3 regions of the Flavobacterium sp. NPDC079362 genome follow, and region 1 is predicted to be linked to each of the others. Evidence: riboswitches for the same ligand, from Rfam matches in the RefSeq annotation. Region 1 holds a riboswitch; each other region holds the start of a gene.
What was found. Region 1 has a riboswitch for cobalamin ahead of ACQKCJ_RS11620 (DUF5074 domain-containing protein). Riboswitches for the same ligand answer to the same signal wherever they lie in the genome.
Positions count from the first base shown of each region.

Region 2: linked by a shared signal. The riboswitch ahead of ACQKCJ_RS11295 (TonB-dependent receptor plug domain-containing protein) and the one ahead of ACQKCJ_RS11620 (DUF5074 domain-containing protein) in region 1 are both predicted to bind cobalamin.
Region 3: linked by a shared signal. The riboswitch ahead of ACQKCJ_RS14085 (TonB-dependent receptor) and the one ahead of ACQKCJ_RS11620 (DUF5074 domain-containing protein) in region 1 are both predicted to bind cobalamin.

Region 1 covers NZ_JBNNFM010000011.1:15,077-25,676, reverse strand. The annotation lists gene ACQKCJ_RS11645 (SusC/RagA family TonB-linked outer membrane protein) at 1-1,580, shown strand, start outside; gene ACQKCJ_RS11640 (RagB/SusD family nutrient uptake outer membrane protein) at 1,616-3,220, shown strand; gene ACQKCJ_RS11635 (SusE domain-containing protein) at 3,241-4,329, shown strand; gene ACQKCJ_RS11630 (DUF6814 family protein) at 4,509-4,736, opposite strand; gene ACQKCJ_RS11625 (MFS transporter) at 4,747-6,243, opposite strand; cobalamin riboswitch at 6,488-6,679, shown strand; gene ACQKCJ_RS11620 (DUF5074 domain-containing protein) at 7,000-8,319, shown strand; tRNA gene ACQKCJ_RS11615 (tRNA-Phe) at 8,557-8,629, opposite strand; gene ACQKCJ_RS11610 (type III pantothenate kinase) at 8,729-9,463, shown strand; gene ACQKCJ_RS11605 (hypothetical protein) at 9,456-10,600, shown strand, end outside.
Region 2 covers NZ_JBNNFM010000010.1:104,476-115,075, reverse strand. The annotation lists gene ACQKCJ_RS11330 (iron chelate uptake ABC transporter family permease subunit) at 1-24, opposite strand, end outside; gene ACQKCJ_RS11325 (ABC transporter substrate-binding protein) at 30-1,172, opposite strand; gene ACQKCJ_RS11320 (DUF5522 domain-containing protein) at 1,345-1,707, shown strand; gene cobU (bifunctional adenosylcobinamide kinase/adenosylcobinamide-phosphate guanylyltransferase) at 1,891-2,400, shown strand; gene cobT (nicotinate-nucleotide--dimethylbenzimidazole phosphoribosyltransferase) at 2,530-4,209, shown strand; gene ACQKCJ_RS11305 (adenosylcobinamide-GDP ribazoletransferase) at 4,388-5,185, shown strand; gene cobC (alpha-ribazole phosphatase) at 5,170-5,703, shown strand; cobalamin riboswitch at 5,771-5,983, shown strand; gene ACQKCJ_RS11295 (TonB-dependent receptor plug domain-containing protein) at 6,011-7,873, shown strand; gene ACQKCJ_RS11290 (YncE family protein) at 7,879-8,946, shown strand; gene ACQKCJ_RS11285 (S41 family peptidase) at 9,021-10,493, opposite strand.
Region 3 covers NZ_JBNNFM010000015.1:58,352-68,951, forward strand. The annotation lists gene ACQKCJ_RS14080 (gliding motility-associated C-terminal domain-containing protein) at 1-2,882, opposite strand, end outside; cobalamin riboswitch at 3,168-3,371, shown strand; gene ACQKCJ_RS14085 (TonB-dependent receptor) at 3,482-5,530, shown strand; gene ACQKCJ_RS14090 (YncE family protein) at 5,527-6,672, shown strand; gene ACQKCJ_RS14095 (cell surface protein) at 6,751-7,962, shown strand; gene ACQKCJ_RS14100 (NAD(P)H-dependent oxidoreductase) at 8,390-8,920, opposite strand; gene ACQKCJ_RS14105 (winged helix-turn-helix transcriptional regulator) at 9,080-9,433, shown strand; gene mgtA (magnesium-translocating P-type ATPase) at 9,527-10,600, shown strand, end outside.

The sequences.
Region 1 (10,600 bases):
GACAAAGTACACAAAGTCCTTTAGGATATCAGCCAAATGCTTTTAGTTCGGGAAATTGGGTAAATTTAGGAAACTACAATAGTTACACTAATGATCTTCAAAATAAGAACTTAAACACCTATTTTAATTATACGAAAGACTTAGGTAAATTTAAGATTGATGCAACTGCAGGATATAACTATCAGATGTTTCAAAAACAAAAATACGAATCAGGAGAGACTACACAGCCAACTCGTAATGAATTAACAACAATTGATCCGGACGTTAATTTGCAATCTTTTTTTGGTCGTTTGACATTAAACTATGACAGCCGTTACCTTTTGACACTGAACTACAGAAGAGACGGAACTTCACGTTTTTCTAAAGAAAACAGATGGGGTAATTTTGGGGGAGCAGCTTTTGCATGGAATATTGCCGAAGAATCTTTCTTAAAAGATAATAATACACTTTCTAGTTTAAAATTAAGGGTAGGTTATGGTACAACCGGACAACAGGATATTTTAGCTCAGTACGATTATTTGAGAAGAGTTACACTTGGTACTATTAATTCTCAGTATATTTTTGGGAATACCATTTATAAAACAGCAAGACCTGAAGGATATAATGAAAATATCAAGTGGGAAGAATTAGGAGAGATGAACCTTGGGGTTGATTTTGGATTCCTGAATGACAGAATTACGGGTACAGTAAATTATTTTGATAAAAAATCAACTGATTTATTAGCAGATGTTGTGGTTCCGGATGGAGCAAATATTAGAAATACTGGAACTTATAATGTTGGTAGTGTAAGAACTAAAGGGTTTGAGTTTAATATTCAGTCAGACATCATTAAAGGGGATAAATTGAACTGGAATGTTGCTTTTAATGCTACCTATATTGATCGAAAAATTACAGATTTAGGAGTTACTGTTCCAGGTTTTGACGGATACTTAACCGGAGATAATATTGCCGGAGGTGGTGGAAATAAAATTCAGGTTAATTCTGTAGGATACTCACCAGAATCATTTTTAGTATACGAGCAATTATACGATGCTAATAAAAAACCAATTGCCGGCGCTTATGTAGACAGAAACGGAGATGGTAAAATTGATGATGGAGATCGTTACAGATTTCATAAACCAGCAGCAGATTACTCGTTTGGATTATTTTCTACTTTAAACTATAAAAAGTTTGATTTTACAATGAACTGGAGAGCGAGTTTAGGAAATTATATTTTTGATAATGTGAGTTCTAACCTTGGATATTCTGACGCAGGTTTAAGAAGACAAACAGATTTATCGAATGTGGGTTCTGATTATCTTAATACTGGATTTACGTATGAAGACAATGGTACATCTCGTTACTTATCTGATTATTACATAAAAGATGCTTCTTTTATCAAGTTAGATAATGTTACTCTTGGGTATACTTTTGATAAAACGTTATTAAAATCAGCTAGTTTAAGATTTACTGCCGGTGTTCAGAATGTTTTTGTACTTACAAAATATGGTGGTTTAGATCCTGAGAAATTCAACGGAATAGACAATAATGTTTACCCAAGAGCCAGAACATACTTGTTTGGGGTAAATGCAAGTTTCTAATCGCGCACTGAAAAATAAATTTAAAAAGAAATAAAATGAAAATATCATTTAAACATATATCTTATTTTTTCCTATTGATTTTAGGATTAAATATGACGCTTACTTCGTGTACTGGCGACTTAGATGTGACGCCTCGTGATAAAAACGAATTTTTATCTGAGACCTTTTTTGAGGACCCGGCTTCATACAAACAAGTATTAGCAAAATTATACGCAGGTTTATATGTAGGAGGTAATGACGGAGATGGTAAACCGGATATTGCAGGACTTGGAGGAGACTTTAGTAGTTATTTAAGATTGCTTTTTGTGGTGCAGGAACTTCCTACTGATGAAGCAATTATTGGATGGGCTGATGGTACTTTACCCACTTTAAATACACAAAATTGGGCTCCTGCAAATGAATTTTTGGCAGGAACATACTCAAGAGCATTCTATGAAATTAGTGTTGCGAATGAGTTTTTAAGACAAACTACAGAGGAAAAATTGAAAGCCAGAGGAGTGGATGATAATCTAAAAGCGCAAATTGTGACTTTTAGAGCAGAAGCTCGTTTTTTAAGAGCATTCTCTTACTATAATCTAATGGATTTGTTTGGAGGTGTGCCTATTACAACTGAAGCTGATCCTGTTGGATTATTTTATCCCGTGCAAAAAACAAGAGCAGAAGTTTTTGCTTTTGTTGAAGGGGAGTTAAAAGATATGGATAAAGATTTAGCTGCTTCTGGAGCAAATGAATATGGTAGAATAGATAAAGTTGCTGCTAAATTTTTATTGGCACAAATTTATTTAAATGCTAAGGTATACATAGGAGTAGAAAAAAATAGCGAAGTAGCTTCTTTATGTGGTGAAATTATTAATTCAACATATAAATTTGCAGATGTACCATATCGTTATTTATTCTCTGCAGACAATAATAGAAACGGAGCTCAAAGCGAATTTATTTTTCCAATCATTAGTGATGGTAATGCTATTAGAGCAGTAGGTGGAGGAATGAGTTTTATCATTCACGCTTCTATTGGTGGTAGTATGGATTCTGCAGATCAGGGTATGGATGGTGGATGGCAGGGAACCAGAGCTCGTAAAGAGTTTGTGGCTCTTTTTCCTGATGCTACTGCAACCGGAGATAAAAGAGGGACATTTTATACAGATGGTCAGTCTTTAGATATTAATAACGTATCAACTTTTACAGATGGTTATGCTGTAACAAAATTCATCAATGTAAACTCTGACGGATCAAAAGCGCAAAGACCAGATGTTCCGGATACTGATTTTCCAATGTTCAGATTATCTGATGCTTATTTGATGTATGCTGAAGCTACGGTAAGAGGAGCCAGTACAGGTAATATAGGTACTGCTGTAGGATATATTAACCAAATTAGAAAAAGAGCTGAAGCTAGATCAATAACTAATGGAGATTTGACTCTTGACTTTATTTTGGCAGAAAGAGGACGTGAATTATTTTGGGAATGCCACAGAAGAACAGATTTGATTCGTTTTGGGAAATTTACCGGAGGATCTAAAATCTGGCAATGGAAAGGTGGGGTTATGACTGGTACGTCGACTGAATCATTCAGAGATTTAATGCCTATTCCTGCCAGAACTATTCAGGCAAATCCAACATTGAAGCAAAATCCAGGATACTAACACCTTTATAAAATAGTAAAATGAAAAATATATATAAAATTTTAATCGCATTTATTGGTGTATTGGCGGTATCATGTAATGCTGATGCTGTAGATAACAGGCCAATTGTTGATGCTGTTACAGCGCCTGAAATAACTGCGCCAGTAACAGGAAAAGAATTTGTATTAGATGCAGATCATGCAGGAGATGTAGCTGACAAATTTACATGGTCAAAAGCAGTATATTCTGCTCCTGTAGTGCTAAAATATAAGTTGATAATTGATAAAAAAGGTGGCGATTTTACAAAAGCGATAACCCTTGAAACAACGAGTAATATTGCTGAAGTTTCTGTACTGGTTAAAGATTTAAATCAGGCAGCAATTGATTTAGGAGCAGCAACAGATGTAGTATCTCAGTTTGACGTAAAAGTTTCTTCGGATATTTCAGGAGAAGTTCCTCAGATGTCTAAAGCTATCACAATCAGTGTAACACCTTACTCGGGAAGAGTAGCATATGATTTTACGGATTGGTATTTAGTAGGAGCTGCTGTAGAAGGTGGTTGGGATAACAACCTTGACACGAAGCATCAACCGATGTATAGAGATGGAAAAAATGCAGATCTATATAAATTTACAGGTTTCTTTAAAGCAGGTAATTTTAAGTTGATTTCTGAAAAAGGAAGCTGGGCGACTCAATTAGGGAAAGCCGGAAGTGATGCTATTGAAATAAATAGTAATGCAGGCGAATTTACAATTCCGGCAGATGGATATTATACTTTTCAATTTAACACAAAAGCTTTAACGTATACATTAGTAACTTATAATGATGCTGCTGCAAAAACGAACGCAACGGTTGGAATTATTGGAGACAGTACACCAAAAGGTTGGGATGCTTCTACCCCTATGGTAAACTCTACTTTTAATAAACACGCATGGAGCCTTGGCGTGACTGCCTTAAATGATGGTGGACTTAAGTTTAGAGCAAATGATGGTTGGGATGTTGCCTGGGGTGGAGATACTGCTTTTTCAGGAGGCGGTAATGGAGAAAACATACCAGTAGAAAAATCTAAATATGTTATTTATTTCAATGATTTAGACGGAAGCTATTTAATGATTCCGAATCAAGGATAACTTCCCTGAAATTAATAAGGGCTATCTCTGTAGGTAGCCTTTTTTTAATCGAAGCTATATTTATGGAAGTTGGTAATGAATAAAAACACACTTACAAAGTAAAAATTTTGGTTTGGTTAGTAATGCAAAAGGGCTGTTCTACATAACGTAGACAGCCCTTTTCTCGTGTAATTTATTTTCTATTTCTTCTTATCGTTGTATTCCCCAATTACGGCAAAATAACCAAAAGTTCCCAATCCCAGAACAATTAAAGGAGTAAGAATAAAAAGGATAATGATTCCAAATACTAAATCGTCCTGTTGGTCAGAAAGAAGTTTGGGCAAGCCAAATTCAAAGACACAAAAGTAAGCTGCTGCAGCTGCAAGAATAATCCATAAAACACCTAAAATTTGTTTGATCGTATTCATAATTATAGTATTAAAGGTGATTAGTTTTGTTTTTATTATCAATGTAAATCATTCCAATTACAAAGCAAACAGATGCTATAATAATAGGATACCAGAGTCCGTCAAGATAAAAATCCGGTTTTCCGGCTTGCTTGGCATGTGTTACGAAATAGGTAGAAATGGCAGGCAGTAAACCTCCAAAAATACCATTCCCAACGTGATAAGGCAGAGACATTGATGTGTATCTGATTTTTGTTGGAAACATTTCGACCAAAAATGCGGCAATTGGGCCATAGACCATGGTAACAAACAAAACCTGGATAAAAACCAAGAGAATTAAAGTCCATTCATCGCTTGAATTTATATTGATCGATATATGAGTTTGAGCCTCTTTTTTATCTGCAAAATCTGTTTTCTTTTCGATATACGAAGTTCCGTCAGTATAGGTTTTTGAGATTGACGTTATTTTGTCATTATTTTTGTTTGTGTCAATAGATTGATTTCTTTTATCTGTGATTTCAGTTTTATAACTCACATCTGTGGTCGTATACATCATTTTATAAATAGGTCTGTAAAACAAAATGGCGAGTAACATTCCGCTCATCATGATGTATTTTCGTCCTACTTTATCACTCAGCCATCCAAAAAAGATAAAAAACGGAGTTCCCATTAATAATGCAATTCCAAGTAAAGTGTCAACCTGTGATGAGTCTACATTCATTACAGTTTTCATAAAACTCATGGCGTAAAATTGTCCGGTATACCATACAACACCTTGTCCCATTGTAGCGCCAAATAATGCCAGCAAAACAAATTTTAGATTATATCTGTTTCCAAAACTTTCCTTTAATGGATTTTTACTCGTAGTACCTTCTTTTTTAGCTTTGGCAAATACAGGAGATTCATCCATGTTTTTACGGATTAAATAAGAAACTCCTACCATTACAATAGAAACCCAAAACGGAACGCGCCATCCCCAGGAATCAAAGTCTTCAGGAGAAAGTGCATTTTTTGTCGCTAAGATCACCATTAAAGAAATGAATAAACCAACCGTTGCCGTGGTTTGAATCCAGGAAGTCCAGTATCCTTTCTGTCCCACAGGAGCATGTTCAGCAACATAAGTGGCAGCACCGCCATATTCTCCGCCAAGAGCAAGTCCTTGTAGTAAACGTAAAATCAAAACTAATAACGGAGCCATAAAACCAATCGTTTCATAACTCGGGATACAGCCTATTAAAAAAGTAGAACCGCCCATTAGCAGTAAAGTAGCCATAAAAGTGTATTTACGACCAATGATATCTCCAAGTCTTCCAAAGAATAATGCACCAAAAGGACGCACCACAAATCCTGCTGCAAAAGTGGCTAAAGTGGATAAAAATGCTGCGGTGGGATTGTCGCTTGGAAAGAATTTAGTTGAAATTACAACGGCTAAACTTCCAAAAATATAGAAATCATACCATTCGATCATTGTACCCATTGACGAGGCCGAAATTACTTTCCAAATGCCTTTTGTAGAAGTTTTGCTCATAAGTTGACTTTGTGTACTTGATAATAAATAAAACTATAAAATATTTTTTTACGAATATAAAAGATATTTTTTTATTTATTTGATACTTTTTTAACAAAAGTTATTTAATTGTTAACTCAACATTTATTCGGTAAATCACAGCCTGATAATTCCGTATAAATTATATGTTGAAGAAATGCTGAAACCCTTTAAAGTAAAGAATCTATTGTTTTTTTAAGAAAGAAAACACTAGTTTTGCACCTCAAATTTTGAATCAGGAAATGGTTGTCATATTGAAGAAATATAGACATTAAAAGGGAATTTGGTGTAAATCCAAAACTGTCCCGCAGCTGTAAGCTCATTAACCGAAACCCTTTAATACGTCACTTTTCATTTCGAAAGGGAAGGCTGGGGGTAGGGAGCAAGTCAGAAGACCTGCCATTTTTATAGTAATAAATAGCTTTCGGGGATTGAAGCTTGAATTAAGAACAATACTTTTTCACTTTACGTGATCATGGTATGGTTTGGTTATTCTATTCTCGTAAGCCAAAAATGGAATTTATGAGATTTTTTTTCTGCAAATATAACATCGCAAAAGCAATTTCCTTCTGGAGGTTTTTCATTCCGATATTTTCTTTTTCTTCACAAAAAAAATCATTACAACCTTTCGCTGTATAATATGCTGTGCTTTTACAAAAGTTTGTTTATAGAACTTTTGTTAGAGTAAGCTGTATTTCGATTTAAAGATTTAAGTACTAAAATTTTAAATATTTAATAATGAAAAACCAATTTTTTTCCAGGCAATTAATTGCAATTGCTTCTTTGATGATGCTTACAGTTTCGTGTAATAATGATGATGATTTTACAGCGCCTCCTGTAATAAAAGGCGAGCAGCAATTGAAAGATACTTTGACCATTGGAAAAACACTACAGTTAAACTCGAAATTAGCAGATAGAAAAAATGTGTCCTTTGAATGGGCAGTAAATGGAAGTGTTGTAGGGTCTGATTCTACTTATGTTTTTAAACCGGAAACCAGAGGTGATTTTAAAATTACAATGACAGCCAAAAATGAAGGTGGAAAAGTAGCTCTTACCTATGATATCCATGCATACGGAGCATATGAGAATGGTTTTTATGTAATCAACGAAGGATGGTTTGGTCACGGAACAGGAACGGTAGGGTTTTATAGATACGATACAAAAGCCATAGAAGATAGTGTTTTTGTAAAAGTAAATCCGGACAAAGATTTAAAACCGGCATCCTCTACATTAGAATTTGGAACTATCATTAATAAAAAACTATTTTTAGTTTCTAAAGTTGGCGGACCGGTAGTAGTAGCAGATGCTTATTCTCTAAAAGAAGAGAAAAGAATCCCTGCAAAAGGCGGAAACGACTGGCGTGCGGTAGTAGGTATTGATGAAAATCAAGCTTTGTTAACAGCCAGTAAAGGGATATTTAAGCTTAATCTTAATACGATGGAGGTTAGTGGGCAAATCGAAGGCGTTACAGGTCAGGTAGGAGATGTTGTTAAGGCAAACGGTTATATTTTTGCATTGTCAGCTACAAAAGGTGTTATTGTTATTAATGCTTCAACATTGACAGTCGAAAAAACGATTCCGGGAATAGTTTTAGGATTTGCTGTTACCGATGATAAAAAAGTTTGGGCTGCAGGAGGTAAAAATCTTATCAGTATAGACTCAAATACGCTTGAAGTAAAAGAAATTGCATTAGGTTTTCAGGCTTACGGAAGTTGGGGAGCATGGCATCCGGGATCTATAACGGCTGCTAAAAATGATATTTTTATTGCTAAAAATGGTAGTTTTAGCGGTGGTAAACAAGTGTATAAGTACAGTGGTACTCCAGAGTCTCTTAGTGCGCCTTTTATTACATTAACAAATTCAAATATCTTATATGGGGCAGGAATTGGATATGATCGAAAGAAAAACACTTTGGTGGTAAATACAGTAAATGAAGGTTTTGGTGTGAATTTCGCAATCAATAATCTTTATCTGTTCAATGCTGACTCAGGAGCTAAAACAGAATCCGTAAATTATTCAGGATATTATTTCCCTGCAGTTTCGGTGTTTCATCAATAGTTTTTTTTGGAACCGGATTTTAGAAAAAAAAATTAACTGCAAAGATAGCAAAGTAAAAAACGCAAAGTTCGCAAAGCTTTATCATAAAGCTTTGCGAACTTTGCGTTTTTAAACGTAGTCCTAAATAAAAAATCTTTGCGCTCTTTGCGGTAAAAAAACGGTCAATTTTCGGATTCTTGGCGGTTGAAAAACTATTAAAAACAAAAAACCCGAATATTTCTATTCGGGTTTTAACGGTGGTGCCTCCAGGGATCGAACCAGGGACACATGGATTTTCAGTCCATTGCTCTACCATCTGAGCTAAGGCACCGTGCTGATTGCGGGTGCAAAGATAGAATCATTTTTCATTTATCCAAAACATTTTTTTAAAAAAATCAATTCGTATCTTCGCACTGATAAAAAAGTAAAGATGATTTTAACGGTTGATGTTGGAAATACTCGAATTAAAGCAGCTGTCTTTGAGGGAAATACTGTTCTTGAAAATTTTGTTTTTGAGAAAAATGAGCTTGAAAAAAAAATTGAAAAAATTTTAGAAAAATTTCCAAACTGCTCTGATTTGGTTGTTGCATCAGTTGGAAACATCGATAAGCAATCTTTTTTGACGTTCGAAAACGAATTAAAAATTCATTTTTTAACGAATGAAGATGTTTATCCTTTTGTAAATAAATATGCGACCCCAAAAACGTTAGGGATCGACAGAATGGTTTTGGCTTCGGGAGCAACACTGCAGTTTCCTAAACAAAACAGATTAGTCATCGATGTAGGAACCTGCATTACCTACGATTTTATCGACGAAAATGATAATTATTTGGGAGGAGCCATATCTCCGGGATTACGATTACGTTACGAAGCATTGCATAATTACACCGCTAAACTGCCTTTGCTGGCTTTTGAGGCGCCTGAGTTGTATATAGGAAACTCAACAACACAAGCCATTCATTCCGGCGTTGTAAATGGGTTCGTCTATGAGATTGACGGTTTTATCGATGAATATCGAGCAAACTTTTCAAATTTTATAATAATTTTAACGGGAGGAGATGCAGTTTTTTTGGCTAAACGATTAAAAAATACCATATTTGCCAATTCAAATTTCCTTTTAGAAAGTTTGAACCAAACATTTCAATATAAAATCGACAATGATTAAAAAAATTATAGTAAGCGCTTGTTTGCTTATCTCGTTCGTTTCATTTGCTCAACAGGGTACAGCTTCTCCTTATTCTTTCTTCGGAATTGGAGATGTCAGATTTAGAGGAACTCTTGAAAATAGGTCTATGGCAGGGGTTTCGGTAGAGCAGGATAGTATCCATTTGAATATTGAAAATCCATCCAGTTATGCCAGTTTAAGACAAACTGTTTTTACAGTTGGAGGAACATTTGGTTCATCTACTTTAAAAACTACAGATGAATCTGCAAAAGCACAAAGATCTACTTTTGATTATTTAGCGTTGGGAATCCCAATGGGAAAATTTGGAGCAGCGTTTGGTTTAGTACCTGTAACTTCAGTTGGATATAAAATTCTAAATGACCAGACAGCGATAGTAGACGGAACAAGTTCACAACTTCAGGGAAAAGGTGGAGTTAATAAAGTATTTGCAGGTTTAGGATATAAAATTACACCTAAGTGGAATATTGGAGCTGATGCACAATATAATTTTGGTAAAATTACAACTACAAGTGTTGAGCTTGCTACAGGAGTTCAAAACGGTACTCAGGAAACAAATACTTCTGAGTTGTCCGGGGTTAGTTTTAATATTGGTACTATGTATCAAACAAAAATTGATAAAAAATTAAGTTTGTTTACGAGTTTGAGCTATACTTTTGCAAGTACATTAAACTCAAACAGTACAAGGTTTATTACGGTAGATGGTGATCCGGATCCTTATGAAGGAGCTGCACAGGAAACTAATTTAAAACTGCCAAACAAAATAACATTTGGTGCAGGTATAGGACAGGCAAGAAAATGGTTAGTAGGTACTACACTTGCTTTTCAAGGTAACGGACAACTTGCGAATTATTATAATGCAGCAGATAATGTGCGTTATGAAAAGTATCAGAAATATGCAATTGGTGGATATTATATCCCTAATTACGCTTCATTTACCAGTCATTTAAGCAGGATCACGTACAGAGCCGGATTAAAATACGAGAAACTGGGTCTTGTTGTTAATAACGAATCAATCAATGATGTGGGAATGAGTTTAGGTGCCGGGATTCCTCTTGGTAACGGATCTTTCTCAAATGTAAACGTTGGTGTGGAATTTGGTAAAAGAGGAACAACTTC
Region 2 (10,600 bases), on a different contig from region 1:
TATATTTCGCTTTTTATTAATCAATGCTATTAATTTAATTTAGAGGCAAAAGTAAACTCATAGCTTGGCAATAACTCAGGGTGAAAGATCTTGATGTAGTCTTTTAACACTAAATCCGGACGACTTGGAGCCAATTCATAATAAACTGTTCCTCCTGTTGCTCCGTACTTTCCTTCGAATGTATATACGTTTTTGTTCTTAAAAGCATCAAACTGACTATAGTGCGGATTTGCTTTTTCTACTTCAGCTAAACTTTTAAACGAACCCGAAGCAATCCAGAAATTAGCCGTTTTACCTTTTACTAATATTTTCTCAAAAGACAAACCTTCGCTTCCTGTTCCTTTTAGATCTGACCATAAATAATTGGCATGAGCATCTTTCATAAATTGAGCTACCCAACTATTTCCTTTGGCTACATACCAAATATCTTCGTACATAGAACCGTATAAAACTGTTGACGTTGCAGGTTTATCAGCTACCAGTTTCTTCGCCTGATCGTAACTGGAAACAATTTTATCAAACAATTCTTTGGCTTTATCTTCTTTACCAAACAAAACGCCGTAAAGTTTAATCCATTCTGCTTTTCCTAGTGGCGATTGCTCCATCCAATCTGCTTGAATCAAAATATTTAAACCGCTTTTTTTCAAATTATCCAACGTTGGATTATTGTTGTCTACACCAAAAGTTACAATCAGATCCGGAGATAACTCGATCAATTGTTCGATGTTCAACTTCTCGTTTTCACCCACATTTTTAACCGCTCCTTTATCGATCAGAGCTCTTGTTTTTTCTGATGAAACATAATCAGTATGCGGAAAACCAACTAATTTATCTTCGACTTCCAGCATTTCAAGAAAAGGGATATTTGTTGTAGAAGTTACAACAACAGATTCTAAAGGAACTTTTATGGTCGTATATTTTTGCAAACTATCCGGAACTTTTGCATTTTTTTCTTTTAATACATAAGTGAATTTCGCATTGGCATTTGGCCACGGATCTGAAACAGTTACAACTGAATATCCTTTACTTTTTACAATAGAAAGTCCGGCAGCATATTCGATACTATTTTTTGCAATTTCCGTTTTTTCAATCTCTGCAGTTTCATTCTTTTTACATCCAACAAGAACAAAAAAAGGTAAAATAAAAATTAATTTAGGTAATAAATGTTTCATCTTTAAGTTATATATTTTTTTAAAGGAATAGTTTTTGCTTCTCGGTTTTAGCTCGTAATATGAATTATTACGATTTGACAATTTAAATTTTGATACTGACAAAGGTAACGTAATTTCTATTTTTTATGATTATCTTTATTCTTACAAAAACCAAAAACGACACCTTTAACCTATGAATAGCATAAAAACAAAAGTTTGCTCCAGCTGCGAATCTTCTTTTAGTTGTGGAGATTTATCAGCAGAAAGCAAGTGTTGGTGCAATGACTTTCCTCCTATTTTTAATCTTTCTGAAGGAAATGATTGCCTTTGTCCGGTTTGTTTTAAAGAAGCTTGCGAGGACAAAATTGATGCTTATGTAGAAACAATTACGCCACAAAAAGCCCTTAAAAACAAAGCGATATCTTTGCCAAAACAAGAAAAATTAATTGAAGGAATTGATTATTATATCGAAAACGACAATTATGTTTTTAAAACCTGGTTTCACCTAAAAAGAGGAAGCTGTTGCGGAAATGATTGCCGCCATTGCCCTTATTAAAAGTTATGAGTTATGAATTATTAGTTATAAGTTCATAACTGTTTTTTTAATGCAATTAGTCTTTTGCGTTAGGGATAGCAGCGGTATCCTTTTATTTTTTTCTTTAAAAAATAAAAGATATAGCGGATAGCCCGACCGCAGGGAACGCCATAACAATTCACAACTTACAATTCACAATTAAAAATGATTTGCTTAATTACCGGAGGCGAGCGATCAGGAAAAAGCAGTTATGCCCAAACTCTAGCCTTACAACTTTCAGATTCACCAATATATGTCGCAACAGCCAGAAAATGGGATGCTGATTTCCAGAACAGAATCGATCGTCATCAGCAGGAACGTGATGAACGCTGGACAAATATTGAGAAAGAAAAATACTTAAGCGAAATTAATTTTACTAAAAAAACAGCACTTATTGATTGTGTTACCCTTTGGCTGACAAACTTTTTTACAGATCATCAATATGATGTAAATTTAAGCTTAGAGGAAGCAAAAAAGGAGTTTCTTGCGATCGCGAATCAAAAAAATGCTACACTAATTATTGTAACCAACGAAATTGGAATGGGCGTTCATGCCGAAACTCATATTGGCAGAAAATTTACTGAATTGCAAGGCTGGATGAATCAATTTTTGGCTTCTAATGCAGATCAAGTGGTTTTGATGGTTTCCGGAATCCCGGTTAAGATAAAAGGTTAAAAAATAAAAATCCATTTTTTTTAAATTCCAAATTCCAACGCTATCCTTTATCTTTACTTAAATCTTTAAATTTTAAATCCTTTTTAAGATTGAATTGGAATTTAGAATTTAAAAAATTGGAATTTAAAAATGAGCTACTTAGATGATATTTTAAAATCGCGTCGGGACACCCGACATTTTACCACTGACGAAGTTCCTGATGAAGTGATCGAAAAAGCATTGCAAGCCGGACATTGGGCACCTTCTGTAGGATTGACAGATGCTACACGTTATTTTATTATTAAATCTCCTGAAGTTAAAACGGCTGTAAAGAATCTCTTTTTAGATTATAATAAAAAGGCCGAAGAACTAACTGATAATCCTGAACAAAAGGAACGATACAAATCCTTGAAACTTGAAGCGATTGAAGAAGCGCCAATTGGACTTATTATTGCATATGACCGATCTGTTTTGAACCAATTTACGATTGGAACTGTGGGCAGCAACGAAGCAGTAAAATTTAGTTCAGTTTGTGCTGCACAAAATATCTGGCTTTCGCTAACTGAGCAAGGTTACGGAATGGGCTGGGTTTCGATTTTGAATTATTATCAGTTTAAAAAGATTCTTGATTTACCCGAAAACATTGAGCCTTTGGGTTATTTCTGTATTGGAAAACCGGCCACAAATTACGACAATCAACCCATGTTGCAGCAACTGAATTGGAAACAAAAATCTGAAGCTCCTGATTGCAAAGAAATCAAAAATATTACTGAATGTCACATATCTGATTTACCTAACAAAATTTCTGCTAAAAATGAAACTGAAAGTGATTTTAATACACTTTTGCAGGAAAAAATAGACTCTAAAACAAAACCACTTGGAGCTTTGGGAACTCTGGAAACACTTGCTTTTCAGATGGCAACGGTTTTTGAAACTCTAAATCCAAAAATAATAAATCCTAATATCGTTGTTTTTGCCGCTGATCACGGAATTGCAAATCATGGCGTTAGTGCTTATCCGCAAGATGTAACCCGACAAATGGTCGCGAATTTTCTGGAAGGCGGAGCTGCCATAAATGTTTTTTGTAATCAAAACGATATTCATTTATCGATCGTTGATGCCGGAGTCAATTATGATTTCCCTACAAACGCTAATTTGATTAATGCCAAAATCGCCAAAGGAACCCAATCCTTTTTGCATGTTCCTGCCATGAGCGAAAATGAATTGAATTTGTGTTTTGAGAAAGGAAAAGCTATTGTTGAAGACATTGCAAAAACGGGATGCAACTGTATTGGTTTTGGCGAAATGGGAATTGGTAATACCTCTACAGCTTCTGTTTTGATGAGTCTTTTAACAGATTCTCCTATTGAGGAATGTACTGGGAAAGGAACCGGGATTGAAAACGAAAAATTACTTCAGAAACAAGAATTACTCAAAAAAGCAATTGAAAATTATTCAGGCCAAGCCGAATTAAAACAACATCTCGCCTACTTTGGAGGTTTTGAAATCCTGCAAATCGCCAGCGGAATGTTAACTGCCTATGAAAACAAAATGCTGATTTTAGTAGATGGTTTTATTTGCAGCGTAGCATTTTTGATAGCTTCTAAAATAAATCCCGACATTCATAAAAATGCTGTTTTTTGTCATTGCTCTGCCGAAAAAGCACATCAAGGATTATTGAATTATTTTGATGCAAAACCTATTTTAAATCTTGATTTGCGCTTAGGTGAAGGAACTGGATGTGCCATTGCTTTTCCTATTTTAAAATCGGCTGAAGTTTTTCTGAATGATATGGCTAGTTTTGAAAGTGCCGGGGTTAGCAGGAAGTGATGAAGTCCCAGTTTTCAGTTTTCAGAAAAAAAACAATCATTTGCCACAATCTATGTCATTTCGACGAAGGAGAAATCACACTAGAAATTCCCCAAAGAAAATCAACAATCTTTGTCGAGCCCCGAGTATGATTTCTCCTTCGTCGAAATGACAAGACTAAATTAAATTTATATTAAAAATGAAAAAAGAACTACATATCTTCTTCACTTCCTTAATGTTCTACACCCGAATTCCTTGTCCTAAAAACATTGATCATCATCCTGATTATTTGAATAAAGCCACACGTTATTTTCCTTTGATTGGTTGGATTGTGGGAACCATTTCCTTTCTGGCTTTTTATCTTTCTTCTTTTTTTCTCTCAACAGAAACTGCAGTGATTATTGCTCTTATTATATCTGTACTAACAACCGGCGCCTTTCATGAAGATGGATTTGCTGATGTTTGCGATGGTTTTGGCGGAGGATGGACGAAAGAAAAAATCCTGATCATTATGAAAGATAGTGCGATTGGCGCTTATGGAGCAATTGGTTTGGTTTTGCTTTTTTTATTAAAATTCAAATTGCTTTCAGAATCTGTTTCGCTTTTTAAGGCAGATAATGCTATCGCTCTTTTCCAGATTTTTCTTTTATTTATTTCCGCGCATGCTTTAAGTCGTCTTGCTGCTATATCGATTATTTTTACTCACGAATATTCTCGCGAAGACGCTTCGAGCAAAAGCAAACCTATTGCTAAAGAAAATACCTGGAAAGAAATTTTAGGTTCATTTTTCTTTGGGTTAATTCCGTTATTGGTTTTATCTTATTTTCAATATCAATTTCTTTTAGCTGTAATTCCGGTATTTGTAATGCGCTATTTTTTAGCTCGTTATTTTCAAAAATGGATCGACGGCTATACCGGAGATTGCCTGGGAGCAACACAACAAGTTTGTGAAGTTATTTATTATTTAAGCATTCTTTTGATATGGAAATTTATCTAGTCCGTCATACCGAAACGATTTGCGAGAAAGGAGTTTGCTACGGACAATCGGATGTGGGTTTAGCAGAACCTTTTGAAAACATTTTCGAAAACATTGTTTTGCAATTACCCTCAGAAGCTGTTATTTTTTCGAGTCCCTTAAAACGTTGTATGATTTTGGCCGAATACATTCAGAAAAACATACAGGCAAATTCATTCGAAAAAGATGCACGACTGCTAGAAATGAATTTTGGTGATTGGGAAATGAAAAACTGGAACGATATTCCACCGGAACAACTCAATCCCTGGATGGAAGATTTTGTAAATATTAATGCTTTAAACGGGGAATCATTTATAGAATTACATAAAAGAGCTGGTGATTTTTTATCGCAGCTTTCAAAAGAAATAACAACGCCTGTCGTTATTGTTGCGCATGCCGGTGTAATTCGAAGTATATTATGTCATCATAGTTCGCTGCCATTAAAAGACGCCTTTAACAATAAGGTAGATTTTGGGCAAGTCATCAAAATTGAACTATAAACGTCTTTTTGTTCAGAATTTGTTTTTAAAACTCAAACAAATTTGAAAAATCGACAATTTTAACTTTATCTTTGCACGAAATTAAGGTTGTGTTCATTTTAAACACATTAAAAGGGAATCAAGTAAATAATTAAAAAAATCTTGAGCTGTACCCGCAACTGTAAGCTTTGTTCTTAAACGAATGCTTGTTGTTAACTACAAAACCACTGCTCGCCCCGGCGAATGGGAAGGTAAACAACAAGACGCAAGCCAGGAGACCTGCCTTTGTAACAAATATCGAGCTCTCGGGAAAAAGAGTATTGAAATTATGACTTTAAAAAAACTTTTTGCTTTTTGTTTACTGTTGTTGTGCCAGATTATTTCGGCGCAAAGTGATTCTATTAATAAATTAAAAGAAGTCATCGTTTCTGATACCAATCTTAAGAAATACTCGAACTCACAATCAGTTCAGGTATTGAATGATTCTGTCATTAATAAAAATCAATCTTCCTTAACTTCCCTTTTAAATTACAATACTGTTATTTATTTTAAAGAAAATGGTCTTGGCATGACATCCGGCCCTTCTTTTAGAGGAACTACCGCATCACAAACTGCCGTTATCTGGAATGGTATCAATATCAATTCGCAATTTCTGGGTCAGACAGATTTCAACACCATCGGAACAAGAGATTTCAATTCTATAGCTGTAAAAGGCGGGGGCGGAAGTGTTCTGTACGGCAGCAGTGCCATAGGCGGAAGTATACACCTTAACAATGATTTACAATTTAAAAAAGAGTTTTCAAACCATCTCTTTTTTAGTGCCGGCAGTTACGATACTTACAGTGCCAATTATCGCACTATGGTTTCATCAAATAAGTATAGTCTGCAAGTAAGTTTTTCCAGAAACAGTTCAGAAAATGATTTTAAATATCCTGGAAATACGGATCAGAAAAACATCAATGGAGAATACTACAATACGAGTATGAACACCACTTTTGGTTATAAAATCAATTCTAAGAATACTATAAAATTATACAGCCAGTTTTATGATTCTGAGCGTCATTTTTCTTTAACTACTCCTACAGCATCCAAAACAAAATACGGCGATTTTAATACCCGAAACCTTTTAGAATGGGAAAATAAATTTGATCGGTTTACTTCGAAAGTAAAATTAGCTCATATTGGTGAATCTTATAAATATTTCTCTGACATAGATTCTGATTTGTTTACTTATGGAAAAGTCGAAACCTCAATTATAAAATATGATTTGGCTTTTGATGTAAATGACAAAATAAAACTTAATTCGATCATTGACTATAATCGTAATAAAGGATACGGATCAAGCATCAATAATGTAAAAAGAGAAATAGGTTCTGCAAGTTTATTATTAAGTCATTTAGTAACTGATAAATGGGATTATAACGCTAGTATTCGTCAGGAAGTAACCGACAATTATGGCAATCCTTTTCTTTTTTCTTTAGGAACAAGGTATTTGTTTACCGATTTTTATCGCATAAAATTCAATGCTTCTAAAAATTTCAGAATGCCTACTTACAATGATTTGTTTTGGGAAGGAAGCGGTAATCCTAACTTAAAACCTGAGACATCTTATCAGGCGGAAATTGGCAGTGAATTTTTCACGAAAAACTTTTCATTATCTGTAACTACTTACTACAATTCGATCACAGACTTATTGCGCTGGGTACCATCACAAGGAGGCGGAGACAATTGGTCGCCTGAAAACACAAAAAAAGTGAGAGCTTATGGAGCCGAAGTACTTCTGGAATGGAGAACTAAAATAGACAACCATAATTTTACGCTTAATGGTACTTATGCCTATACTGTTTCAGAAAGCAAACAGTTAATAAGCGGTGAATTGGTCTATAAGCAACTTGTATATGTTCCTTATCATAAACTAACAGGATCGGTTTCGTACAATTGGAAAAAAGTATCCTCTTATTTTCAGTATTTATATAATGGCGATGTTTACAGCACTCCTTTTAATAATCCTGCAACCAGAGTAAAAGATTATAACGTTGGAAATTTTGGAGCTGATTATGATTTTGGAAAAAAGAACAGTTACAAAATTGGCTTTCAAATATTTAATATCTGGAACGAAAACTATCAACCTGTCATAAGCAGACAGATGCCCGGAACAAACTATACTTTATACATTAACCTTAATTTTTAAATATCATGAAAAGATTTAATAAACTGTTTTTAACCATTGCGATAAGCTCGGTATTTCTTGTGTCGTGTAGCAATGATGACAATGATAATCAAGCGCCAAGAGGAGATTATGATGGTGGGCTATTCATTGTTAACGAAGGTAATTTTTTAACGCCAAATGGAAGTATCTCTTATTTATCAGATGATTTACAAATAGAAAACAACGTATTTACTTTAGTAAACCCAGGCAAAGTTACTGGTGACACTCCTTTATCTGTTAGTTTTAATGGTGATGTAGCTTATATTGTTGTAAACGGTTCTAATAAAATCGAAGTCGTTAACAGATATACTTTCAAAAGTATTACCACTATTACTACAAACATAAAAAACCCAAGATACATTGCTTTTGCAAATGGAAAAGGATATATAACAAACTGGGGAGATATCGCTATTAAAACAGATGATTATGTAGCGGTTCTTGATCTTACCTCAAATGCTGTTACTTCTACAATTCCTGTAGTTGAAGGTCCTGAAAAAATAGTTGAGAACAACGGTAAACTTTATGTAGCGCACAAAGGCGGAGGCGGACAAGGAAACTCACTGAGTATAATAAACGCTGCAAATAATACAGTTACATCAAATTTTGTAGTAGGTGATGTTCCTAGTTCATTAGTAAAAGAAAACGGAACTCTATATGTATTGTGCAACGGAAGACCTAGTTATGCAGCGCCGGAAACAACCGGTAAAATCGTTAAAGTTAATTTAAGCACGAATGCAGTAACATCTACTCTTGATTTTCCCGGACTAACGCATCCTGATTTCTTAGATATTGACAATAGCAAAATATATTATACTATTGGAAACAGTATTTATTCTATGGCAACAAACGCAACGGCTTTACCAACAGCAGAAACATTTAAAGCAAAAGAGGTTGGTTCTCTTTATGGCTTTGCTGCAAAAAATGGTAAATTATATGTGGCTGACGCAGTAAACTATCAGGATAACGGAAACATTTATCTTTATTCTTTAACAGGAACGGTTTTAAATAAATTTGGAGTATCTATTTTACCAAACGGTTTCTACTTTAATAACTAATCTAAAAGCAGATTAAGTTTTAGTTCCTGAACATAAAAAAAGGCTTTCATTTCTGAAAGCCTTTTTTATTGGTCTTATTTTAATGCTCTTAAAAGTCCTTCCGGCGCTTTCTCTATATACATTTGATCTCTTGTTCCGGTCATTGCTTTACTATCTGTAAAGTTCCTTAAAACTATTCCTTTATCTAATTGTACTTTTTTACCCGTTGATCCGGTAATTTTCGAAATGGCAACACTTAGTAATGGCTCTGACGAATCTCCTAAAACACCTAAATTAGTTATGCGCTCTAATTGTTCGTAAGTAGGTTTTAAACCGTCTGTATATTCGCCAAAATCAGCAGCATTTACAATTTTCAAAACCAGGGGCTGCATTGCATATTTATGATTAGGATTTCTTTGTGCTTTTCCAAAAGTTGGAGAATCATATAAAGTTATCGAACCTACATTTTTTCCAACAGTAGTCTCACCTACCTGAATTACAGAAACATAAGGCGCTAATCCGTTTATTACTAATTCACTCGCAGATGCTGTACCGCTTGTTGTTATAATATATATTTTTGACAAGTTTAAGCTATTAATTGCAGCTCCGTCTATTTTGTCAACAAACCTGTTATTCAATGATTCCGGATCTTCGCTTTCGTAAAACTCATTAATTTTTGCATTCCATTTTTCTTTAGCAAAAATCTTATTGGTAAATTGTCCCGTAATCATACTTGCCAAACGTGTTGCTGTTTGTATAGAACCACCTCCGTTATATCTTAAATCCAAAACAAGATCTGTAATTCCTTGTGATTTTAACTCAGCAAAAGCTGCATTAAGCTGTGAATCATAATTGGCATAAAAACCATTGTACATTAAATAACCAATTTTTGAACTTCCTGATGGAATTACTTTATTAATAAAAACTGGATTTTCATTGAGAGTTGTCTTAACCAGTGCAACTGTCTTTCCGTTAGATTCAAAATCAGTTCCGGTATAAGAAGCCATATTTAAAGTAAAACTATCAGCCGCTAAAAGTGCCTGATAATTTGAAACTGTAAGTTGGGTTCCGTTTACGGCTGTAAAAAGATCTCCACGTTTGATATCTTTGTTCGAAGCATCAGAATTTGGAATAATATAACGCACATAGCCCACTAAATTAGTCGCGCTTCCCGGTCTATAGCCCAATCTAAAATCTACACCATTATTTTTTGTAGTTCCCTGAAGTTCTTGTTCCAAAACGCTGTAATCAGAAACAATCCAACTAAAGCGATCGATTGCCTGACCTTTTGGGAATTTACTAATTGGTTTATTCAATAAGTCCTGAAATAAATCTTCCGGTTTAGAATATCCTCTTAAAAAAGAATTTAAAGATTCCTGATTATTAAAACGATCATCTGCTAAATTAGGAACATCTGCTTGCCATAAATAGAATTGATTTAATCCTTTCCAAACAAAATCATTTACTTGCAAAGCCGCAGGAGCCGCCACATCATCCTGATCCTCGCAAGATTGCAAAGAAAAGGCAAGTAAAAATAATAACAGGACGCTCTTTAATATTGTTTTCATATAGTGGGTATATCTAGTACTAACGTAAAAATAGTATCTTTAGTTTTAACAATGATAAATTTAAAGTGTTTTTTGTTATAAAATTTACACATCATCATGTAACAAAA
Region 3 (10,600 bases), on a different contig from region 1:
GCACATTGTCCCGCATTAGGCGTAAAAATATAATTGCCACTTGTTGTAGTATTGATTACCGCAGGATTCCAGGTTCCCGTAATTCCGTTTGGAGAGGTGAGGGCTAAAGTTGGCGCAGTATCGCTATTACATAATGTCAAAGTTGTATCAAAATCAGGTATTATTTGTTGATTTATGGTAACGGCTAAAGTTGCAGTTGTCGCGCATTGTCCTGCATTAGGCGTAAAAGTATAGTTGCCACTTGTTGTTGTGCTGACTACCGCAGGATTCCAGGTTCCCGTAATTCCGTTTGGAGAGGTGAGGGCTAAAGTTGGCGCAGTATCGCTATTACATAATGTCAAAGTTGTATCAAAATCAGGTATTATTTGTTGATTTATGGTAACGGCTAAAGTTGCAGTTGTTGCACACAATCCTGCATTAGGCGTAAAAGTATAGTTGCCACTTGTTGTTGTGCTGACTACCGCAGGATTCCAGGTTCCCGTAATTCCGTTTGGGGAGGTTAGAGCCAAAGTTGGCGCAGTATCGCTGTTACATAATGTCAAAGTTGTACCAAAATCAGGGATTGTTTGTTGATTTATGGTAACGGCTAAAGTAGCAGTTGTCGCACATTGTCCCGCATTTGGCGTAAAAATATAATTGCCACTTGTTGTAGTATTGATTACCGCAGGACTCCAGGTTCCCGTAATTCCGTTTGGGGAGGTTAGAGCCAAAGTTGGTGCAGTATCACTACTACACAACGGTAAACTCGTATCAAAATCAGGTATTATTTGTTGATTTATGGTAACGGCTAAACTAGCAGTTGTTGCGCATTGTCCTGCATTAGGCGTAAAAATATAATTGCCACTTGTAGTTGTGCTGACTACCGCAGGACTCCAGGTTCCCGTAATTCCGTTTGGGGAGGTTAAAGCCAAAGTTGGTGCAGTATCACTGCTACACAACGGTAAACTCGTAGTAAAATCAGGAGTTATTTGTTGATTTATGGTAACGGCTAAACTAGCAGTGGTCGAACATTGTCCCACATTTGGCGTAAAAATATAATTGCCACTTGTTGTAGTATTGATTACCGAAGGAGTCCAGGTTCCCGTAATTCCGTTTGGAGAGGTGAGGGCTAAAGTTGGCGCAGTATCGCTATTACATAATGTCAAAGTTGTATCAAAATCAGGTATTATTTGTTGATTTATGGTAACGGCTAAAGTTGCAGTTGTCGCACATTGTCCCGCAGTTGGAGTAAAAATATAATTGCCACTTGTTGTTGTACTGATTACCGCAGGACTCCAGGTTCCTGTGATTCCGTTTGGGGAGGTTAAAGCCAAAGTTGGCGCAGTATCGCTGCTACACAACGGTAAACTCGTAGCAAAATCAGGTATTATTTGTTGATTTATGGTAACGGCTAAACTAGCAGTTGTTGCGCATTGTCCCGCATTTGGCGTAAAAATATAATTGCCACTTGTTGTAGTATTGATTACCGAAGGACTCCAGGTTCCTGTGATTCCGTTTGGGGAGGTTAAAGCCAAAGTTGGCGCAGTATCGCTGCTACACAACGGTAAACTCGTAGCAAAATCAGGAGTTATTTGTTGATTTATGGTAACGGCTAAACTAGTAGTTGTCGCACACAATCCCGCAGTTGGAGTAAAAATATAATTGCCACTTGTTGTAGTATTGACTACTGCAGGATTCCAAGTTCCCGTAATTCCGTTTGGAGAAGTCAGAGCCAAAGTTGGTGCAGTATCGCCATTACACAATGTCAAAGTTGTAGCAAAATCAGGAATTGTTGGTGGAGTTATGGTCACTGCAAGAGTTGCGGTTGTGCCGCATTGTCCTGTATTTGGAGTAAAAGTATAGTTGCCACTTGTTGCAGTGTCAATAATGTTTGGACTCCATGTTCCTGTGATTCCGTTTGGAGAAGTCAGAGCCAAAGTTGGTGCAGTATCACTACTACACAAAGTCAAAGTTGTTGCAAAGTTTGGTGTTGTGTTGGACGTTACTAATAAATTAATAGTATCAGTAATATCTAGCCCACAACTATTAGTAGCTTTTAGCGTCAATACTATAGTTGTTCCACCCGCTGCAGTCGGAACTGTATAATCGGTTGTAGTTGTAGTTGATGGAGAAAAAGAACCCGACGACGCAGACCAGGCAACTGAAGTTTGCCCTACTGCAGTACCATTCAAAGTAATTGTTGCTCCTGCACAAGCCGTTAAGGTAGGAGGTCCGGCATCAACTGTAAAAGGTGGTACAGGTGCTTTACAACCGTTATTGGTGTAAGTGGCAAGTCCGGCTGGGGTAAAATTTACTGTAGCACCGTCAGCGGGAGTATTTGCCCCACTTGTATTAGTCAACATTGATTTGTCATAGGTAACAGTATCCAAACAACCACTAAAATTCATCACAAGCGTTCTCCCATTAGGAGGTGCGATAGATTGGTTGGCAAAGTGCCCAACAGTAGTTGTAGCATCTTGAAAAACCATATATATATTTTCGGATAAAGGACCAAATGAATTATCACTAGTAACCATCAGATAACTAGTAACTAATATAGCGGTTGCATTAGCAGGTAATATTCCTCCGGGAGGTTCTAGTATTTGTCCGCATCCGCCTGCAGCACTTATATCAGTATTTAATTGAGCGACAACAGCTGCCGTTGTCAAATCCTGAACAATGCCCTGCCAAGCATTATTGGGCCATGTTACTGTTAAGGTATTTATGTTTAATGGAGCACTACCAACTTTAAAGCGTACCATTTCGTTACGCCCTTCTTGGACCCCACAAGCATCAACCAAGATACTCTGGATTTCAAAACATTGAGAAAAAACGTTTGAACTACAGAAAAAAAACAATACAAATAAATAGAAATAAGGGGAGTGTAGAGATCTTAAATTCATATCAAAATTGGATTTAGTTGATAGTAATTTTAAAACAATAGTTAAATTTAATTTTTTTTAATTAATTATTAACAAGAATAAGTGTTAATTTATTGATTGTTAGTGGTTTTTGTGATTTTATGACATGAATTTAAGGTGTTGATCAATTATCTATATAATTTGTTAACGTCCGAAGTTTAGTACTGGTCAATTAACTTTTTAATGTGATATTGTATTTAATTCTTCATTTATTGCGATAAACATAAATTGCATTTGATAATACCTCTTCTTTATAAAGATAATTCTATCTTTGCACCAGATTTTGGTCTATTTTTTTAGTTTTTAAGAAAATAGTTAAAAGGGAATCAGGTGCAAATCCTGAACAGACCCGCTACTGTAAGTTCTACACAAGTCTTTAAACGTTACTAATGCCATTGTTCGCTGAGCCGGATGAGAAGGTTGTTTAAAGATGGAACAAGTCAGGAGACCTGCCACAAATCACATAGTTTAAGACTTTCGTGGAATAAAGTCAAACAACAAGAACTGACCTGTTATTTATAATGGGATTCTCTCTTATTGCTTTTGATTATTATTCTGGAGTTTATTTAATTAAATCAGTGATGTATAATACAAAAAAAATACTCTTTTTCATTTTTATATTGTTTGCTCCGTTTTTGCTTCATTCACAAGTATCAAATGATAGTTTGCGGGTTTTAAAAGAAGTAATATTAAAAGGAAAACCTTATCAGGAAGTAATTCCGGTACAGTCCCTTTCAGGAAAATTGCTCGAAAATTTGGCAAGTCACAACGTTGCAGATGCTCTTCGGTATTTTGCGGGAACTCAAATTAAGGATTATGGTGGTCTTGGCGGACTCAAAACAGTAGATGTCCGTAATATGGGAACACATCATGTAGGTGTTTTTTATGATGGGATACAATTAGGAAATGCTCAGAATGGCGTAACAGATTTGGGAAAATACTCCTTAGATGATATGGAATCACTGACGATGTATAACGGACAGAAAAGTGAAATTTTCCAATCTGCCAAAGATTTTGCCGCTGCTTCTACTATTTATTTAAGGACAAAACGTCCTGTTTTTGTTGGTACAAAAAAAACAAATTTATTAGTAAGATATAAAACAATGTCTATCAATTATATTGATCCTTCATTTAGGTGGGAGCAAAAATTGAGCGACAAAGTAAGTATGAGTGTAAGCTCTGAATACATTAAATCTAATGGTGAATACAAATACAGGTACAAAAGAAACAATCTAGACGGATCTGTTGCATATGATACGACTGCCACCAGACATAACAGCGATATAGAAGCACTACGATTTGAATCCGGGCTTTACGGAAAAATAAATAATGGTTCCTGGGATGCTAAAGTATATTATTACGATTCAGATCGAGGAGCACCGGGAGCGATTGTCGAGAATAAGTTTTCTGACGGCTTTAGACAGTACGATAAGAATTTTTTCGCACAAGGTACCCTAGTGAAAGATTTTACAGATAAATATAAATTTCAGGCAAAGGCAAAATATGCTTACGATTACACGCATTATGTGGCCAGAGACACTACCAATATATTAGGTGAAACGGTTACCGAAGGCGCACAATCAGACGACAGCTATTATCAACAGGAATATTATTTCTCAGCAGTAAATATGTACAGCATATTACCAACCTGGGATGTTTCGCTGTCTACAGATTTTCAGTACAACAAGTTAAACGCAACAAGAAGAGGGATACAAACCCAATTTTCATTTCCACAGCGATATACAGCGTTATTTTCTCTCGCAAGTTCTTACAGATTTGGAGGATTTAAAGTTTTGGGAAATGTTGTAGGCACTTATGTTCAGGAAGAAGTGCGATACAATGCAAAAGCTCCCGACAAACAAGAGTTTACGCCTGCATTATTTATAGGTTACACACCGTTTAAGCAATATGATTTTACTGTAAGAGCATTTGCAAAACGTATTTTCAGAATGCCCACTTTCAATGATTTGTATTATACAATGGTTGGTTCCAGTACTTTAAAACCGGAATACATGAATCAGTATGATGTTGGTTTTACTTATAATTTGCCAATAGAAAAAGGTTTTTTCGATAAATTATCTTTTCAGGTTGATGGTTATTATACCAATACCAAAGACAAAATAGTAGCAGCCCCAACCGGAAACTTATTCCGATGGATGATGACCAATATAGGGCAGGTAAAAGGACAAGGAATAGAATCTGTAGTGAATATGGGAATACATTTTGGTCAGGTAAATCTAGCCACAAATCTTACTTATACGTATTCACAAAGTAGGGATTATACAAAATTCGCAGGTTTAGAATTATCATCTTATGGAGATCAGATTCCATATACACCCTGGCACAGCGGATCCGGAATATTAAACGCTGATTATAAAACCTGGAATTTCAATTATAGTTTTATATATGTAGGAAAGCGATACAATGGTAATGTCAACAATATAAAAGTAAATGAAGTTCAGCCTTGGTACACCCACGATTTAGCGGTACAAAAATCTTTTGCATTTCAACAGTATAAAATGAAAGGATCAGTAGAACTTAATAATGTCCTCAATCAGCAATACGAGGTAATTTATAATTATCCAATGCCGGGCCGTACATTAAAATTTACAATCAGTATTGAGCTATGAAAAAGATAACAACAAAATTAGTCCTTAGTTTATTTATAGCCGTTGCTTTTGTTTCCTGCAGAGAAGAAGAAACAGTTTTTCCATCCTCAGATAAAAGCGTTGCTGCACCCAGAAGCGGTGGTAAAGTCGAAGGTTTTTATCTTCTTAACGAGGGTAATATGGGAATGAATCGTGCCAGTATTGATGTATTCAATTACAGAACCGGAAATTATACCACAGATATTTATTCAGAACGCAATCCTACAGTTGTCAAAGAACTGGGAGATGTGGGTAATGATATAAAAATATACGGCAATAAAGTGTATGCAGTAATCAATTGCTCAAACAAAGTTGAGGTTATAGACAAATGGACAGCAAAACGAATCAAGAAAATAGACATTCCCAATTGTAGATATGTAGCCTTTTATAAAGACAAAGCTTATATCAGTTCTTACGCAGGTCCTGTAGCCATTGATCCCAATGCTGAGATAGGTTTTGTTGCTGAAATTGATACAACATCATTAGAAATAAAACGAAAAGTAACAGTTGGATATCAACCTGAACAAATGGTAATACGTAACGGCAAACTTTATGTAGCAAATTCAGGAGGTTACAGAGTTCCTAATTACGACAGAACAGTTTCCGTTATTGATCTGGAAACCTTTACCGAAACTAAAAAAATAGATGTGGGAATCAATCTCTATGGTATGCAAATAGACAGCAGAGGAGATATTTATGTAAGTTCAAGAGGAGATTATTACAATACACCTTCTAATCTTTTTGTGATAGACAGCCAGACAGATGAGAAAAAAATGCAGCTTGATATTCCCGTTTCAGGAATGTGCCTTGTAGATGATCTGCTTTATTTTTATAGTGTTTCCTGGAGTTATCTCACCAATAGTAATAAAGTTACGTACGGAATTTTAGATACCAAAACAAAAAAAGTAATTAGTGATAAAGTAATCACAGACGGTACAGACAAAAAAATAATGATTCCGTATGGACTTCAGGTAAATCCCGAAACAAAAGAAATATACATTACCGATGCACAAAATTATGTAGTAACAGGTTATATCTATTGTTTTACTCCCGATGGAAAATTAAAATGGAAAACTACAGCAGGAAACATTCCGGCACATATCGCTTTTATAACCACAAATTAGAACAATAAAAACCACATTTTTTTAATCCTTTCCTATTACGTGCAATTGCATTTGTAATAAATACCCAATTTAAATACTATGAAAAAAAAACACTTTAAAATTTTAAAAGCCACATTGTCTTTAACTCTCTTACTGGGATTTATTGCATGTGGAACTGATAGAGAAGATGATCTGGGAATTATAGATCCCACCGTTATACTCAAAGAATCATATACAATTGATCGTTTTAAAGTACTAAATATTGTCCCGAAAGTTCCTGCCAACTCTCAATTGACATGGAGTGTAAATGATTCAGTAATTTCACAAAATGCCGAGTTGGATTTTATCACTCCTTATCTAAAGAATTATCCACTGACATTAAAGGTCACGACAAATGGAGCAGTAAAAACATATTCATCTTTAATAAATGTAACAAAAGAGCCGGGAAATTATAGCAAATACATATCAAATGTATTTGATTTTCGCCCTGCAATAGGTCAGTTTACTAATGGAATTCCGGAATATTTACCAGGAAATACCGAAGCAAATCTTATCAGCGCAGCAAAAAAAGCAATCGTTGGACCAAATAGCAGTATGATATCTTTAGGAGGTTTTGGCGGATATGTCGTATTTGGTTTTGACCATACGATCCCAAATTTGGATGGCAGGGATTTTAAGATTTTAGGTAATGCGTTTTTTGGAAGTGAAGCAAATGAGGAGCGTTTTGGATCTTGTGAACCCGGAATTATTCTGGTGGCTTATGATAAAAACAAAAACGGAAAACCCGATGAAGATGAATGGTATGAAATTGCAGGAAGTGAATATTTTAAAAATACAACAGTAAAGAATTACAGCATCACATACTTTAAACCCGATCCCAATAAACTACCCGTTGCAGGAGATGAGTTTTGGCAGACGAATATAGAATATATTAAATGGCAGGATAATCAGGGTGCTTCAGGATATAAAACACAAAATGCATTTCACGATCAAAGCTATTATCCATTATGGATTGCTGAAGCCTCGTACAGTTTAAAGGGAACAAAAATAAAAGACAATTTTTACGATCAGAGCGGTACAGGAAATTATTGGGTAGGTAAATCTTTTGATTTTGGATATGCTGATAACGCTCCAAATAATGATGAAGCATCTAATATCGATATTTCGTGGGCAGTAGATAAAAACGGAAAATACGTTAAACTTCCTGGAATAGATTTTATAAAAGTATATACCGGAATCAATCAGGAAGCCGGATGGTTAGGAGAAGTTTCTACAGAAGTTTCAGGAGCTTATGACCTATATTTTAAATAATCGAAAACCCCTTTACTAGTTTTAGTAAAGGGGTTTTTATATTAAAAGAAGGATCATTATAATTAATTAAAGTTGCTAATTTAACAATTCAGCAAATGAACTGACTTTAAAAGATATTTAAGTATAATCCCTGCAGGCAATGTCACTAAGTTAAGCTTTTTTGATCATAATTTTTACTTCAAAGTTGCAAAGTTTAAACACAATCTTATCATCTCGACGAAGGAGATCACACTAGTATTTCCGTTCAGATATTCGCCAATCTTTGTCGAGTTTCTTTTGCGACCTCTCCTTCGTCGAGATGACAATCTAGCGGATTCTGATAGAGTTATTGATATAGAAATAGTTAATCCGTATTCAGAAATCCTTTAACTTAATATTGTTGCCTGTAGGACTACACATGATTAACGAGCAACTTGAATTAATTATTTTATAGAGATTCAAGAAAAGAAAGATACTCTTGCGTGCTTTTTTCAATTCTTTGAGGAGAAGCATCATGCTCCGCACCATAAAAAGCAAACAAAGGTTTATAAGCCGCTTTGATATAATCAAAAGTAACTTCAAACGGAGTCGTAAGTTGTTCTAAAGTGTATTTGTATCTTCCGGTTTCGCTATAATCTTCCTTGTTAATACCGGCAGAAATGGCCAATGCAATTTTTTTTGCAGCAACCTTATAACCGCTTTTACTACCATAAGCCCATCCATGCGTTAGAACTTCATCCAGCCATTTTTTTAGTAAAGGCGGACTATTGAACCAGTAAAACGGAAACTGAAATACAATCGTATCATGGTTTTCTATTAATTGCTGTTCCTTTTCAATATCAATCTTTTCATCCCGATATAAGGCATATAAATCATGTATAGTGTATTGGTCAGGATATTGGTTCAATTCTTCGATCCATCTTTTGTTTATTAATGAGTTTTCAAGGTTTGGATGAATTATAATGATAAGAGTTTTCATTTTATAAGTATTAAAATTTAGAGATGCAAAGGTCGGGCTGATAAACAAATACAACAATAAGGGGCGAATTAATCATACAGTGATAAATTAATCACCATAATGAATCTACAGGAAAACTCTTTTTTGTCTTTACTTTTGTATTTCTAAAAGAGATAAAAGATGTATCAGCGAAAAATACCAATTGATTATAATTGCGGACTCAATGTAGCTATGGAAGTAGTAGGTTCTAAATGGAAATTTTGTTTACTGGATGAAATTTCAAAAGGGACAAAACGCCCCAAAGACCTTGTTAACGCTGTAAATGGAATTACAAAACGAGTATTGCAAAATCAATTAAAAGAACTGGAATTTCACGGACTTTTAGGAAAAACAATCTATACAGAAATTCCTTTGCGGGTAGAATATTTTCTAACAGCATCCGGAGAATCTCTTATGCCCTTGATTGTCGCTATTGATAAATGGGGATTAGAATTTGCACCTCAGTTAAAAAAGATTTTAGAAACAGAAGATTAAAAGATTAAATCCCTTCGAATAGCAGAGCTTATTATTTTTAAATAGTAGTAAGTTATTGATTACCTTTATATAAAACATATAATAAAACGTTTTATGGAAAGTAATTCTGACTCCGAAAATAGTTTTTGGAATTTAAGTATTGATGATGCTTATCGTAAGTTAGCAGCAAACTCAAAAGGACTGGATGATACAGAAGTTGCCCGAAGATTAAAGCAATACGGTCCCAATACCTTAAAAAATAATGCAAATACCTCCATGTTTATTCTGTTTCTTTCGCAGTTTAAAAGTCCAATTACCATTCTGCTTATTGTTGCAGCCATTTTATCAGCAGGTTTAGGAGATATTTCAGATACAGTAATTATTCTCTGTATCATAATATTAAGCAGTCTTCTTGGTTTTTGGCAGGAAAAAGGAGCAGCCAATGCAGTAAAAGAATTATTGAAAATGGTTACCTTAAAATGTCGGGTAATCAGAAACGGAACTTCAAAAGAAATTGCTGTCGAAGAAGTTGTTCCCGGAGACATTGTTACTTTATCAGCCGGAGATATTATTCCCGGTGATTGTCTTTTATTAGATTCCAAAGAATTATTTGTTGATGAAGCCGCTTTTACCGGAGAAACCTTTCCTGTAGAAAAGGAGAGTGGCGATCCGCTTCCGGCAAATACAGTACTTTCTAAAAGAAGCAATACCTTGTTTATGGGATCCAGTGTCATAAGCGGAAAAGCAACAGCACTTGTAATGGCAACCGGAAAACAAACAGAATTCGGTAAAATATCCACTACACTTCAGTCAAAAGCACCCGAAACAGATTTTGAACTCGGAATTCGCAAGTTTGGCTATTTGTTGATGGAAGTAACATTAGTTCTGGTCATTATTATTTTTGGTGTCAATGTATTTCTTAATAAACCTATTCTTGATTCCTTCTTATTTTCTCTCGCACTTGCTGTAGGTTTGACACCACAATTACTTCCCGCTATCATCAGTGTCAATCTTTCGACAGGAGCAAAAAGAATGGCAAAATTACAGGTTATTGTAAAACGTCTTTCTTCTATAGAAAACATTGGCAGCATGAACATTCTTTGTTCAGATAAAACAGGTACAATTACCGCAGGAAAAGTAAGCTTAAAAGATACATTAGACATCAACGGAAACCATAATGATAAAGTA